3 linked regions of the Aliamphritea ceti genome follow. The main gene of each other region encodes a partner of the protein of the gene in region 3 in a complex. Links are inferred from orthologs where the notes say so. Each region holds a gene or a part of one and is shown on either strand. Other genes may lie near its edges.

Region 1 (4,686 bases), 1.8 Mb from region 3 along the record:
CTGTATTGGGAGCGGTGAGTGCCCGGCGGAAAAAAAATTCTGAGGTATCTGCTGATGAATATGAGCTGCCTAAAACAGCGGTGAATAAAGCCTATGTTGGCGTCATGTCCAAATTACTGCACTATCCGCTGATTACACTGATTGTTGCTCTGATTGCTGTTAGCAGCAGTTATGTTGCTTATGGTGTGTTCGGTAAGGGCGTTGAGTTTTTTCCGGACGTTGAACCTGAGCTAGTCTTGCTGAACCTGCATGCCCGTGGTGATCTGTCAGTTAAAGAAAAAGATACTCTGCTGCAGGAGGTCGAAGCCAGGGTTATTGATGTGCCCGGTTATAAATCTATTTATGCCCGCAGCTTCAATCAGCCTTCTAACGATGTCGCGGAAGATGTTATCGGTATCATTCAGTTCCAGTTGGAAGACTGGGATAAACGTCCTAAAGCGGCAGATATTCTGGCTGATATGGAAGCCCGTACAGCAGACTTACCTGGTGTAATCATTGAAACCCGTAAAGGCGAAAGCGGGCCAAATTCCGGTAAGCCGGTTAAATTGCTGGTCAGCGGTTACGACAGCGATGTGATTTATCAGGCAGTGGCTGATATTCGTCAGATGATGGAAGACATAGGTGGCTTTACGGCGGTTGAAGATGACCGGCCAATGCCGGGCATTGAATGGCGTATTGAAGTAAACCGTGAAGAGGCAGGTCGCTACGGTGCCAGTATTGCCTTAGTAGGACAGGCGGTCCGTCTGATTACCAACGGTATTAAAGTAACCGATTACCGGCCAGAAACCTCTGATGACGAAGTGGACATTATGATTCGCTTCCCGGAAGAGAAACGTAATCTGGATCAGCTGATGCAAATGCAGCTGAGTACCGATTTTGGCATGGTGCCTTTGTCCAACTTCGTGACGCTTAAGCCTGCGCCGAAGACCGGTTCTCTGAAGCGGGTAGATAGTCGCAGAGTAGTTACTGTTCAGGCTGACGCTGCTGAAGGTAAGTTAGTAAATGATCTGGTTGTGGCTATGCAGGAGCGTTTAGCGAAGCATGATTTCGATCCACAGATCCGCCTGACCTTCAAAGGCGAGGATGAGCAACAGAAGGAAACCGGTGAGTTCCTGGTAAGTGCCTTCAGTACAGCATTATTCCTGATGGCTCTGATTCTGGTAACCCAGTTTAACAGCCTGTATCAGGCTGGACTGGTGTTGTCGGCCATTGTTTTTTCCACAGCAGGTGTTTTGATAGGACTGATGGTTACGGGGCAGCCATTTGGCATTGTGATGGTCGGCGTGGGAATAATTGCGCTTGCCGGTATCGTTGTGAATAACAATATCGTCTTAATTGACTGTTATAACGATCTGCGTCGGCATGGCTATTCGCCTTATGATGCAGCGTTGCATACCGGCAGCTTGCGTTTGCGCCCGGTTATTCTGACTGCGGTAACCACTGTGCTGGGGCTAATGCCAATGGTGCTGGCAATGAATATAGACCTGATCAACCGGGAGATCAGTTTCGGTGCTCCCTCTACTCAGTGGTGGACGCAGCTTTCCAGTGCTATTGCTGGGGGCTTGTCGTTTGCAACTGTGCTGACACTGTTTTTGACACCTTGTTTGTTGGTGTTGGGAGACAGAAAGCTGTTTCGCCGTAAGGCTAAAGCAGAAACAAATGATCAGACACCTGACGTTGTGGAATCACCTGCAGCCTGATGCATTTAAGGTTATACACAGAAACATAGCTATAACTCTGTGTATAACCTTTTTATAACTCTTCTCACCGGCCATTCTGCGCCTGTTTAATACTTAAGGTTAATTTTCAAACAGTCTTTTAACTGATTGTTTTCATGCTTTAAATATTGCTGGAAAATGAACAGGAGAAGTGTGTACTAAGTGTGTTTTTAATCGAGTTAATTGTAATTAGGGAAGCTTTGTTTGCCTGTGGGGCTGAAGAGAATTTACTGGATCTCTGCGAGGCCCAGTTCGATACCGCTGAGGCGTAATACAATGCTGTTCAGCGTCAGCCAGGCATCGCCGGGGGCACCTTTGATCTGCTGATCAACGATCATGCACTGACTTAGCATTTGTTGAAGAATGCGTGGTGCTATACGTCGCGCTGCAGCCTGGATCAGCCCTTTGCGCTTACCCCAGATACGTTCTTTCTGACAGATTGCTTCGTATTGCTGTCCCTGTGACAGGCCTTGCTGGACGGTCAGAAGAGTACGAACTTCCCGGCTGATGGCCCAGAGGGCTACCGGTGCTTCTGTACCTTCCTGGCGTAACACCTGAATAATCTTATTGCAGCGGGCAGTTTGTTGCTGCAAAGCTGCATCAACCAGACCGTAGATGTCATAGCGGGAGCTGTCGGAGACACTGTCGATAACCTGTTCGGCATCGAGGGTTTGTCCGGGGTAGAGCAGGTTGAGTTTATCCAGTTCCTGCTTAGCCGCGAGCAAGTTACCTTCAACCCGTTCGCAGAGTAGCTGTACGGCGTCCCGCTCCAGATTCAGGCCAATCTGTTTGGCGCGGTTATTTAACCAGCCGGGCAGTTGTTGGGCTTCAACTGGCCAGATCTGAACAATCATGCCGGTTTTATCAATGGCTTTAAACCAGGCGCTTTTTTGTGCCGCACCGTCCAGTTTATCGGCAATAATCAGCAACACGTTGTCCGGTGCCGGGTTGCCAAGATATTCACGGAGAATTTCACTGGCCTGTTTGTTTGGCTTGCTGCCACCTAAGCGCAGTTCGATGATTTTACGTTCAGCGAAAAGGGATAGTGCATTTGCACATTCCAGAAGATAGGTCCATTTGAAGCTGGCATCAGCGTGCAGGGTTTCTCGCTCGGTGAAACCCTGATCAACCAGATACTTACGAAGCAGATCGCAACTTTCCTCAATCAGCAGGGGCTCGTCACCGGTTACCAGATATACAGGTAATGGCGTGCCTTTGAGTTGATTGGCAAGTTGTTCCGGCTTAGCCTTCATGAAATGTTACTGAGCCGGTTTAATAGCGCTGTATATCCGCACGATCTGGCTGGCCAGACGTTCAGACATTTCGGTGCGTAACTGTGATTCTTCAGTATCGCTGGCCGTTAGCTGGTTCGGATTGTAATCGTACGTCCGTTCCAGTTTCAGAGTCTGAGGCGCCAGGACAATCTCGTTATCACGATCAAGAATTTCGAAAGTAATGGTGGTACGCAGTTCATATTCATCAATACCATTGCTGGAACTGATAGTTGATGTACGGCGTTCCTGACGTTCTTCTAACAGGTTAATCTGGTAATTAGCATTAATATTGCCAACCAGCTTTACGCCGTTTGCCTGCAGGTTACGCTCCAGAGGCCGGAACACCGAGAAACTGCTTTGCCCGGTCTTGTTGATAACCGCCAGTTTAAGGGAGTCATCCAGACTGATGATCCCTTTAAGCTGGAAACCACAGGCACTCATAAAGAGTGCCAGAACGGTAATCGCAAAAAACTTATATAGCGAAAAAGTCCGCGCGGTCTGGTTGGTCATGCTTAATTCCTTTTTGGGTCGGTTTAACCAACAACAATGTTTACCAGTTTGTTTGGTACGACAATCTGTTTACGGATAGTTTTGTCTGCCATATGCTTCTGTACAGACTCATCCGCAAGTGCGGTATGCAGGACAATACTTTCGTCAGCGTCAGCCGGAACCTGGATCTTGGCGCGTACCTTACCGTTTACCTGAACAACCATCTGAATGCTGCTGCGAACCATTGCTGCTTCATCGAACTCAGGCCAGGGGGAATCCAGCAGGCTTTCTGCATAGCCAAGCTTGTTCCACAACTCATGAGTGATGTGTGGTGTAATTGGTGATAACAGTTTGACTGCTGCTGAAAGAGCTTCACGGCTTACTGCCCGGCCCTGGTCGCTGGCATCAACAAATTTGCTGATAGCGTTACACAGTTCCATTACACCGGCGATTGCAGTATTGAAGGTCTGACGACGTTCGATATCATCGCTGACTTTCTTAATGGTCTCATGGGTTTTCAGGCGCAGCGCTTTCTGTTCTTCGTTCAGTGCTGAAGTATCTAAAGCAACGGCTTCACCTGGCGTTTGCAAGTGATCAAAGACCAGCTTCCACAGACGGCGCATGAAACGATGCGCTCCCTCAACGCCAGAGTCAGACCATTCCAGAGACTGTTCCGGTGGCGCAGCAAACATCATGAACAGACGTACAGTGTCGGCACCGTACTTATCGATCATCATTTGCGGATCGATACCGTTGTTCTTGGATTTAGACATTTTGCCCATACCTGCAGATTCAACCGGTAAACCGTCAGTTGTATGCAGTGCCTGAGTAATACGGCCTTTGTCATCACGCTCAACGCTAACGTCTTGCGGAGAAATCCAGTCTTTTGCACCTTTTTCGTCTTCACGGAAGTAGGTTTCTGCCAGAACCATACCCTGACACAGCAGGCGTTCGAATGGCTCGTCGGTGTTTACCAGGCCTTCATCACGCATCAGTTTATGGAAGAAGCGTGAGTACAGCAGGTGCAAAATTGCGTGCTCGATACCACCGATATACTGATTAACCGGCAGCCAGTAGTTGGCTTGCTCCGGATTCAGCATGGTTTCGGCGTTACGACAGGCGTAGCGCGCGTAATACCAGGAAGATTCCATGAAGGTATCAAAAGTATCGGTTTCACGCTCAGCAGTTCCGCCACATTTAGGGCA
Region 2 (4,641 bases), 1.4 Mb from region 3 along the record:
CGAGTGCTGGTCGCTTCGTAAAGGTCATCAGCATCTGGCTTTGGAACATGGTATTCAAACTTACTGTCAGCACTGGGCTGAGTCTCTTGAGGGGAATCAGACGTTGTGCCTTCCTTTGATAGCGCAAGGTGAAACTGTAGGTATTTTACATTTTGTGCTTCCTGATGGAGAGGGTTTTGACCAAAGTCAGGGGCTCATGAATTCTATCGCGGAGCAGGCTGGTCTGACACTTGCTAACATCCAGTTACGGGATACGTTGCGTGAGCAGGCGATCCGGGATCCTCTGACGGGCTTGTATAACCGGCGCTACATGCTTGAAGCGCTGGATCAGGCACACAGTAGGGTAGAACGTACTAACACTGAAATCGCGGTTCTGATGGTCGATCTTGATCACTTTAAACGCTTTAATGATAACTTTGGGCATGATGCGGGTGATCATGTGCTTAAAGCTTTCTCGCAAATACTCAAAGAGTCGTCCCGTAATGAGGATATTGCGTGTCGTTACGGCGGTGAGGAGTTCTGTATTGTCTGTCCGTCGACGAACGAAACTCAGGCGTTAAAAGTCGCGACACGTATCATTAAAGGGATAAGTAAGCAGGAACTGACAATGAATCAGTTGTCACTGGGCAAGGTGACAACATCTATTGGTATTGCTGTTTATCCTGGTCATGCCAGCTCGATGGACGAGGTTGTGAAGCTGGCAGACGAAGCGTTATATATAGCTAAGCAAAACGGCCGTGACCGGGTTGAGGTGATTCAGTTAAGCGGCGTAGATACAAGTGTTAGTGACGAGATTGAAAAGCTGGAATGTTCATAGCTTGATTGTGCGCTAGCAGTATTAAGTAATAGGTTGTTTGCTATTACATCGTGCCAGGAAGGATTGCTTTGTGAACAGTCGATAAGCTGTCGTTGCCTGTTCTTCATCGTGCAAGATAAAATATTGCGGATTATTCCAAGGCTTAAGCTGGCACTGTTGGACGGTAATCGTTAGCATGTCAGCTTATTTATTTGTACTGCCTTAATTTAAGCCTTAACTGGCTTTCCGGATAAGAATCATCACATCATGAGTTATCAGGTTCTGGCGCGAAAATGGCGCCCTGCAACATTTCAGGAGATGGTTGGCCAGGAGCATGTGCTCAAAGCACTGGTTAATGCCCTCGATGATGATCGTTTGCATCATGCTTACTTGTTCACCGGAACACGGGGTGTGGGTAAAACATCGATAGCGCGTTTGTTTGCTAAGTCGCTTAACTGCGCTGAGGGTGTGTCTTCTACCCCGTGTGGTGAATGTGCGCCTTGCCGGGAAATCAGTGAAGGCCGTTTTGTTGACTTAATTGAGGTCGATGCGGCGTCCCGAACTAAAGTTGAAGATACCCGGGAACTGCTGGAAAACGTTCAGTACGCGCCAACACATGGCCGCTATAAAGTGTACCTGATTGATGAGGTGCACATGCTTTCGACTCACTCTTTCAACGCGTTGCTGAAAACGCTGGAAGAGCCACCTCCGCATGTTAAATTTCTGTTAGCAACGACTGATCCGCAAAAACTGCCGGTGACGATTCTGTCCCGTTGTCTTCAGTTTAATTTGAAGAACATGATTCCTGAGCGAATTGTGGATCATTTGCGTCATGTTTTAACGCAAGAGTCGATTAAATTTGAAGAGCCTGCATTATGGCTGTTAGCCCGTTCGGCTGATGGTTCAATGCGGGACGCTATGAGTCTTACTGATCAGGCCATTGCTTTTGGTGCTGGCGAGATCAATGAAGCTGATGCCCGGTCTATGCTGGGAACGATTGATCAGCGTTTGGTTTATCGCTTGCTGGATAGCCTGGTGGCTCAGGATGCCAAGGAAATGTTGGCAACTGTGAGTGATCTTGCGCAGTTCTCGCCGGATTATAATACTGTTTTAGGTGACCTGATTAGCTTGCTACATCGGGTTGCACTTGGGCAGGTGATGCCTGATGCTGTCGATAATGGCATGGGTGACCGTCAGCAGGTACTTGAGCTTGCGCAGCAACTGACCGCTGAAGATGTACAGCTGTATTATCAGGTAGCACTGTTAGGCAGAAAGGATCTGCCTTATGTTCCGGATGCACGTGAAGGTCTGGAAATGGTCTTATTGCGTATGCTGGCATTCCGTCCGGCATCAGCTCCGCCCCGCAGTGGCGATAAGCCTAAAGCTTTAGCCGCTGACTCTGCTGCTCAGTCAGGCTCAGGAACGGCTAACCTTGCACCTGCTTCTGATGCAGTTGCCAGTTCTGAAGAAGCTCCCTTAGTAAGCTCTCAGGTAAGTTCTGATACCAGCCCTGATAACAATTCGAATACATCGCCTGCCGTTGAGTCAGTTGCGCAGCCTGTATCTGTGCCAGTTGTTGCTGATGCCGGGCGAGCTGAGGTTGCAACAGCCGAAGTAGAACAAACTGAAGCTATTTCTGATGGGGTTGCTCAGAATGGACATCCACAGGATGTGCCTCAAGTTGCTGAGTCGGCTGTGGCTGAGCCTGTAGCGGCGGTTATTCAAAATTCCACGCCTGTAGCTGACGCGGTAGTGGCTGTGAGCGCCCAGGAAAGTGTGCAGCCTGCTGTTGAGGTAAGTGCTCAGCCGGTAGCTGAAATACCGGTCGTTCAGGCGGCTCCGGCGCAGAAAATCCCCGCGCATGATGTTCCTCCATGGGAAGAACCGCCAGCATATGATGAATCATACTTTTCAGGTGCGTCGCAGGAGGCGTCTGAACCGTCAAAAAAGTCTGAAGGGTTTAGTCAGCCATCGGCACCGATGGCGCAGAGGGCGTATGAGCCAGAAATCGCTGCAGTGCCTGCGGTTAATATGCCGCCTTCAAATATGGCGACAGACTATATAACTGAACCGACGGCTGAAACTGTTTCACCGCAATTATCTGAGCTGGATGTATCGCAGTGGGTGTTGCTGGTGGATGTGCTTGGCCTATCCGGGATGACCTATATGATTGCCGCGAACACCTCGCTGGAAACTGTCAGTGACGGAGTATTCAGATTCCACTATGCGGATGAGCAGAAAAATATTCTCAATGAGGTCCATACTGACCGTATATCTGCGGCGCTGAGCGATTATTTTAAAGAGTCGCTTCAGGTAGAATTTGAGTTAGGTATTTTTAGTCGGGAAACACCGAGTCTGTATCGTTCGCGGAAAAAGTCAGAGCGTTTGGTTCAGGCCGTTGCAGCGATTGAGACGGATGCTACAGTTCAGGCGATAATCCAGCGTTTTAACGGGCGAATCGATATTTCATCCGTTGAGCCAATTGATGCGCCGGTGACACTGCATTAGTTTGCAGATAAAAAAATTTCACTTAACCGGCACTGATAGTGTGGGTTACAGGTATTAGATATCGAGGTTAAAGATGATGAAAGGTGGTATGGGCAATCTGATGAAACAGGCCCAGAAAATGCAGGAAGAGCTGCAAAAAGCTCAGGAAGAAGTAGCTAAAGCTGAAGTTAATGGCGAGTCCGGCGCCGGTATGGTGAAAATCGTCATGAACGGTCGTCACGACGTGAAGCGCGTTGATATTGATGACAGCCTGATGGAAGAAGATAAAGAAATACTGGAAGACCTTATCGCAGCAGCGGTAAATGATGCTGTGCGTAAAGTTGAGTCTGCCAGCCAGGAACGGATGTCTAAGGTGACCGGTGGCATGGGTATGCCGCCAGGTTTTAATATGCCGTTCTAAGGGGCGATTATGTCATTCAGTCCGTTAATTCAGTCACTGGTTGAAGCTTTTCGCTGTTTACCCGGTGTCGGGCCTAAAACGGCTCAGCGTATGGCATTTCATATGCTTGAGCGTGACCGTGAAGGCGGTGTCAGGTTGTCAGAGACTTTACAGCTGGCAATCGAGAATGTTGGCCGCTGTAGCCGTTGCCGCACCTTGTCTGAGAACGAGCTCTGTGAAATTTGTGATGATTCCCGTCGCGATAGTTCAAAGCTTTGCGTACTTGAAACTCCGGTAGACGTACTAGCGGTTGAGCAGACTGGTGGCTTTAACGGCCTGTACTTTGTATTGATGGGGCATTTGTCTCCGATTGACGGTATAGGCCCGCAGGATCTTGGGCTGGATGTTCTGCTTCAGCAAATCGATGGCGCCGAAATAGAAGAAATTATTCTGGCAACAAATCCAACGGTTGAAGGCGAAGCGACTGCTCACTATATAGCTGAGCAGGTAAAAGATATGGGGATTAAAGTAACTCGCATTGCTCACGGTGTTCCTGTGGGGGGTGAACTTGAGTTCGTTGATGGTGGAACACTGGCGCATGCGCTGGCTGGTCGCCGTTCTCTTCTCTGATAAGTCTTGTGCAGGAAATTTATATGAATGCTGGAAGTTCAGCACCTTACGATCATCTCGCCTTAGAAAATGCTGCGAAAGAGCCTGTTTGGGTTAGATCTGATGAAGAGTTGGCAAGCTGTTGTCAGCATTGGCTAACGCTGCCGTTAATTGCTCTGGATACAGAATTCATCCGCGTAGATACTTTTTATCCGTTACCCGGACTGATTCAGGTTGCTGATGATCAGCGTTGTTATCTGCTGGATCCGTTGTTGCTGGAGAATTATCAGCCGCTGATCGAGGTGTTTCGCGCATCTTCAGTGCTGAAGGTACTGCATGCATGTAATGA
Region 3 (3,673 bases):
TGCTAAAGGGGATGGTAGTCATCAGTTTTCAGCAACGTTAAAGCAGCATAATAAAGCCGTTCGCGAATATCAGCTTAAACGTAAAGCTGCATACCGTTCATCGCCGGAATAAGTAAGGATATATATGAGTAATCCTCAGGGTTGTTTCATTACACTGGAAGGAACTGAAGGTGTTGGCAAATCGACCAATCTGGCGTTTATCGAGTCGTTACTGGCTGATGCTGGTGTTAGTTATGCGCTGACCCGGGAGCCTGGTGGTACACCTTTGGCTGAAGAGCTTCGTGAAATGCTCCTGGCACCACGGGAAGAAACGGTTGCCGATGATGCTGAGTTGCTCATGGTGTTTGCTGCCCGTGCCCAGCATTTGCAGGCAGTCATTAAGCCCGCATTGCAGGCGGGTCAATGGGTGCTATGTGATCGCTTTACAGATGCCACCTTTGCGTATCAGGGTGGTGGTCGCGGCCTTGATCAGTCCCTGATTCTGGATTTAGAACAAAGGGTGCAGAAAGGTTTACAGCCGGACCTGACCCTGTTGCTGGATGTGCCTGTTGAAATCGGCCTGGCGCGCGCTGCAAAGCGTGGTGCGTTAGATCGCTTTGAGCAGGAGCAGATTGGTTTTTTCGAGCGGGTGCGTGCAGCTTATCTGCAGCGGGCCAAAAACCAGCCTGAACGGTTTGCTGTTATTGATGCATCGGTCACGCTGGTCGAAGTGCAAGAGCAGATTGCAAAGGTAATGGCAGGCTTTCTTAAACGGCACCTTTCGGCTTAACAGAATGTTTCACAGGAATTCGAGATGAGTGACGAGCTCTGGCAAGATCATCCGGTGGTATTACCCTGGCTTAAAGAGCGCTGGCAGTATTTGTGTGATCTTAAGCGTCAGGGGCGCTTGCCTCATGCCTTAATGATTAATGGTCCGAAAGGGATTGGCAAGGCTTGCTTCGCACTGGCGACGGCTAATTATCTGCTATGTAAGTCGCCTAAAGATGATGCTGCCTGTGGGCACTGTCGCAGTTGTGAGCTGGCTCAGAGTAGTGGTCATCCTGACTTATATCATTTGCAGCCTGATGAGCCGGGTAAGCCAATTAAGGTCGATCAGGTTCGTGAGCTTACAGAGTTTATTTATTCAACTGCGCAACAGGGCGGTTATCGGGTAGTTATTATTGACCCTGCTGAGAGCATGAACGTTAATGCAGCCAATGCATTGCTTAAAATGCTTGAAGAGCCTGGTAAAGATACGGTTTTATTATTGATTACCCATCGTTCTGGTCAGGTTATGCCAACGATTAAAAGTCGTTGTCAGCGAGTTGACTGTGTGGCGCCGGATGGGGAGATGGCGACGCAGTGGCTGGCAACACAGCTAACCATGGACAGCCAGGATGCTGAGCAGTTATTACGTATTGCTCATAACTCTCCTTTACAGGCGTTGGCTTATAAGCAGCAGGACTATCTGGGTTTACGCAGTAAGGTACTGGCAGGGCTGGCGGATATTCTTAAAAACCGTCGCAGTGCACTGGACGTTGCGCAGACGCTTCATAAGGAAGATCTGGATCTGATTCTGGGTTGGCTGTATGGTCTGGTGAATGATATTGCCCGTCTGGCTGCAGGTCAGGAAGATACTGAATTGCTACGTCATAAAGATGTCCAGAATATGCTGCTGGCGGTTTCCCGTCGGGCTGATCCTCAGCGTTTATTTGCATTCGCAGATGAGATTCACGAAGCACGAAAACTTGTTATGTTCAGATTGAATCCTAATAAGCAGCTGTTACTGGAGAAATTACTTCATGGCTGGCAGGGACTGCGTTGATCTTTAATATTAGTAATCAATGCAGTAAGCTGTGATTACGATGACTGAGTGTGAATTTTTAGCACCAGTCTGGGTTGCAACCGGATAAGACTTAAGTTCAGGGAGGCTTCGGCCAGATGTCAGTAATTCCTCGTATGAGCCATGGCATATTGTCATTAGGTATTAACACCAAAGAGGATTTGTATAAGGCTTTTATGCCATTCATTCAGAATGGTGGGTTGTTTATTCCAACGCCGCGCACCTATCAGCTGGGCGAAGAAGTTTTTATGCTGCTGTCCCTGATGGAAGAAGATGACAAGATCCCTGTAACAGGAAAAGTTGTCTGGGTTACTCCGCGGGCAGCGCAGGGTGGACGGATTCCTGGTATTGGTATTCAACTTTCCCAGGAAGATGCAACTCTTGTACGAAAGATCGAAACTTATCTTACCGGTGCGCTGAATTCCGGTCGACGTACTGATACTATGTAATCTGCTTTCGCACAGTGCTCAGGCTGTGCGCCTGTTTCCCTAAAGCAGTATTCACTGCTTACTTTTAGTGGCTTTTCCCTTACAATGCCGGCAATTTTACTGTGTTGTGATCAGGTCCGATGTTTGTAGATTCCCATTGCCATTTAGATAAGCTGGATTACGCCTCTGGCGATACGCTCTCCCGTGTTCTTACGACTGCTGCTGAGCGTCAGGTCAGTAAAATGTTGTGCGTTTGTGTTGATATGCAAAACTTTGCACCTATGTATCATCTGATTGCCGATCTGGATCAGGTATACGCATCGGTCGGTGTGCACCCTCTGAATACTTTTGAGGCCCCGGTAACTGTGGAAGCATTGCTGGAACAGGCAGCGTTACCAAAAATTGTTGCACTGGGCGAGACCGGGCTGGATTACTTTTATCAGCAGGATACTGTTGATATTCAGCAGCAGAGTTTTATCAATCATCTCGAGGCTGCAAAGCTGACTAAACTGCCGGTCATCGTGCATACCCGTGATGCACGCCAGGATACGCTGGATATTCTCAAGCATCATGCAGACTTCGAAGTGGGTGGCGTTTTACATTGCTTTACTGAAAGTTGGGATATGGGTCGTCAGGCTCTGGATATGAACTATCTGTTGTCATTCTCTGGCATTGTTACATTTAAAAATGCTGCTGAGTTACGCGAAGTTGTTAAGCAGACACCGCTGGATAAAATGTTGATTGAAACGGATTCACCTTATCTGGCACCAGTGCCTTTTCGTGGCAAGCAAAACGAGCCGGGTTATGTGGCAGAAGTTGCACAGTGTATTGCAGACATCAAAGGCCTGCGGGTCGAGGATGTGGCACGTATTACAACAGAAAACTTTTACCGGTTGTTCAATCGGGCAGCTGACTGATCATCAGATATTGGTCAGCTTTGCTGATTCTGTAATCTCTATGGCTGTGAGCTGATATGTTGTTGCAGTATGTGTTGCATGGCCTTGCCAGCGTTGCTGAGGGCCTGATCTTTTGACCAGGCCAGCAGGCACTGTCGTTGTAAGCCGGGTTGTTGTACACCAGGTTGCTTGATTGCCAGGCTGCGAATGTCTTCCGGTAAGTTCACACCCTCTGGCATGACGGTGTATCCCAGGCCACGCCTTACCAATTCGATTTGAATCTGCATTGATTCCGCCTCTATTACCGTATTCAGGTTCAGGTTATGACGAAATGCTTCACGCTCCAGCATAGCGCGCAATCCATGCGGTCGGTTCGGTAGTATCTGCGGCAGGCTGAGCGCTGTTTTAAGTGTAATATCTGGCTTCAGTACGGCTGGATATTGCTGATTAATTGCCATACCAGTGGCTGGCGTGATCAGCTGCATAGATTCTTCCCACAGTAACTCGGTGTGCAGGTTTGCGCTTAA

The links. Proteins that work in one complex are often made in the same cells at the same time.
Region 1: the proteins of OCU49_RS13085 (region 3) and holA are in contact, whole or in part, in a cryo-EM structure (PDB 8GIZ), measured with the Escherichia coli proteins. The link is inferred for Aliamphritea ceti from one-to-one orthologs.
Region 2: the proteins of OCU49_RS13085 (region 3) and dnaX are in contact, whole or in part, in a cryo-EM structure (PDB 8GIZ), measured with the Escherichia coli proteins. The link is inferred for Aliamphritea ceti from one-to-one orthologs.

The regions. Positions count from the first base shown.
Region 1 is NZ_AP025282.1:1,088,258-1,092,943, forward strand. The notes cover bases 959-3,952. They hold holA (DNA polymerase III subunit delta), read right to left. Parts: upstream 2,972-3,952; coding sequence 1,946-2,971; downstream 959-1,945. Other genes in these bases: OCU49_RS04955 (efflux RND transporter permease subunit), read left to right, coding at 959-1,700; OCU49_RS04965 (LPS-assembly lipoprotein LptE), read right to left, coding at 2,978-3,502; leuS (leucine--tRNA ligase), read right to left, coding at 3,526-3,952. Outside these bases: more of OCU49_RS04955, read left to right, coding at 1-958; more of leuS, read right to left, coding at 3,953-4,686. UniProt on the Escherichia coli protein: Part of the beta sliding clamp loading complex, which hydrolyzes ATP to load the beta clamp onto primed DNA to form the DNA replication pre-initiation complex.
Region 2 is NZ_AP025282.1:1,466,874-1,471,514, forward strand. The notes cover bases 735-3,683. They hold dnaX (DNA polymerase III subunit gamma/tau), read left to right. Parts: upstream 735-1,063; coding sequence 1,064-3,304; downstream 3,305-3,683. Other genes in these bases: OCU49_RS06745 (sensor domain-containing diguanylate cyclase), read left to right, coding at 735-817; OCU49_RS06755 (YbaB/EbfC family nucleoid-associated protein), read left to right, coding at 3,378-3,683. Also shown: more of OCU49_RS06745, read left to right, coding at 1-734; more of OCU49_RS06755, read left to right, coding at 3,684-3,704; recombination mediator RecR, read left to right, coding at 3,714-4,313; rnd (ribonuclease D), read left to right, coding at 4,337-4,641. UniProt on the Escherichia coli protein: Part of the beta sliding clamp loading complex, which hydrolyzes ATP to load the beta clamp onto primed DNA to form the DNA replication pre-initiation complex.
Region 3 is NZ_AP025282.1:2,842,652-2,846,324, reverse strand. Bases 1-2,798 are described here. They hold OCU49_RS13085 (DNA polymerase III subunit delta'), read left to right. Parts: upstream 1-793; coding sequence 794-1,804; downstream 1,805-2,798. Other genes in these bases: OCU49_RS13075 (TatD family hydrolase), read left to right, coding at 2,391-2,798; OCU49_RS13080 (PilZ domain-containing protein), read left to right, coding at 1,921-2,271; tmk (dTMP kinase), read left to right, coding at 125-769; mltG (endolytic transglycosylase MltG), read left to right, coding at 1-112. Outside these bases: more of OCU49_RS13075, read left to right, coding at 2,799-3,167; OCU49_RS13070 (LysR family transcriptional regulator), read right to left, coding at 3,206-3,673. UniProt on the Escherichia coli protein: Part of the beta sliding clamp loading complex, which hydrolyzes ATP to load the beta clamp onto primed DNA to form the DNA replication pre-initiation complex.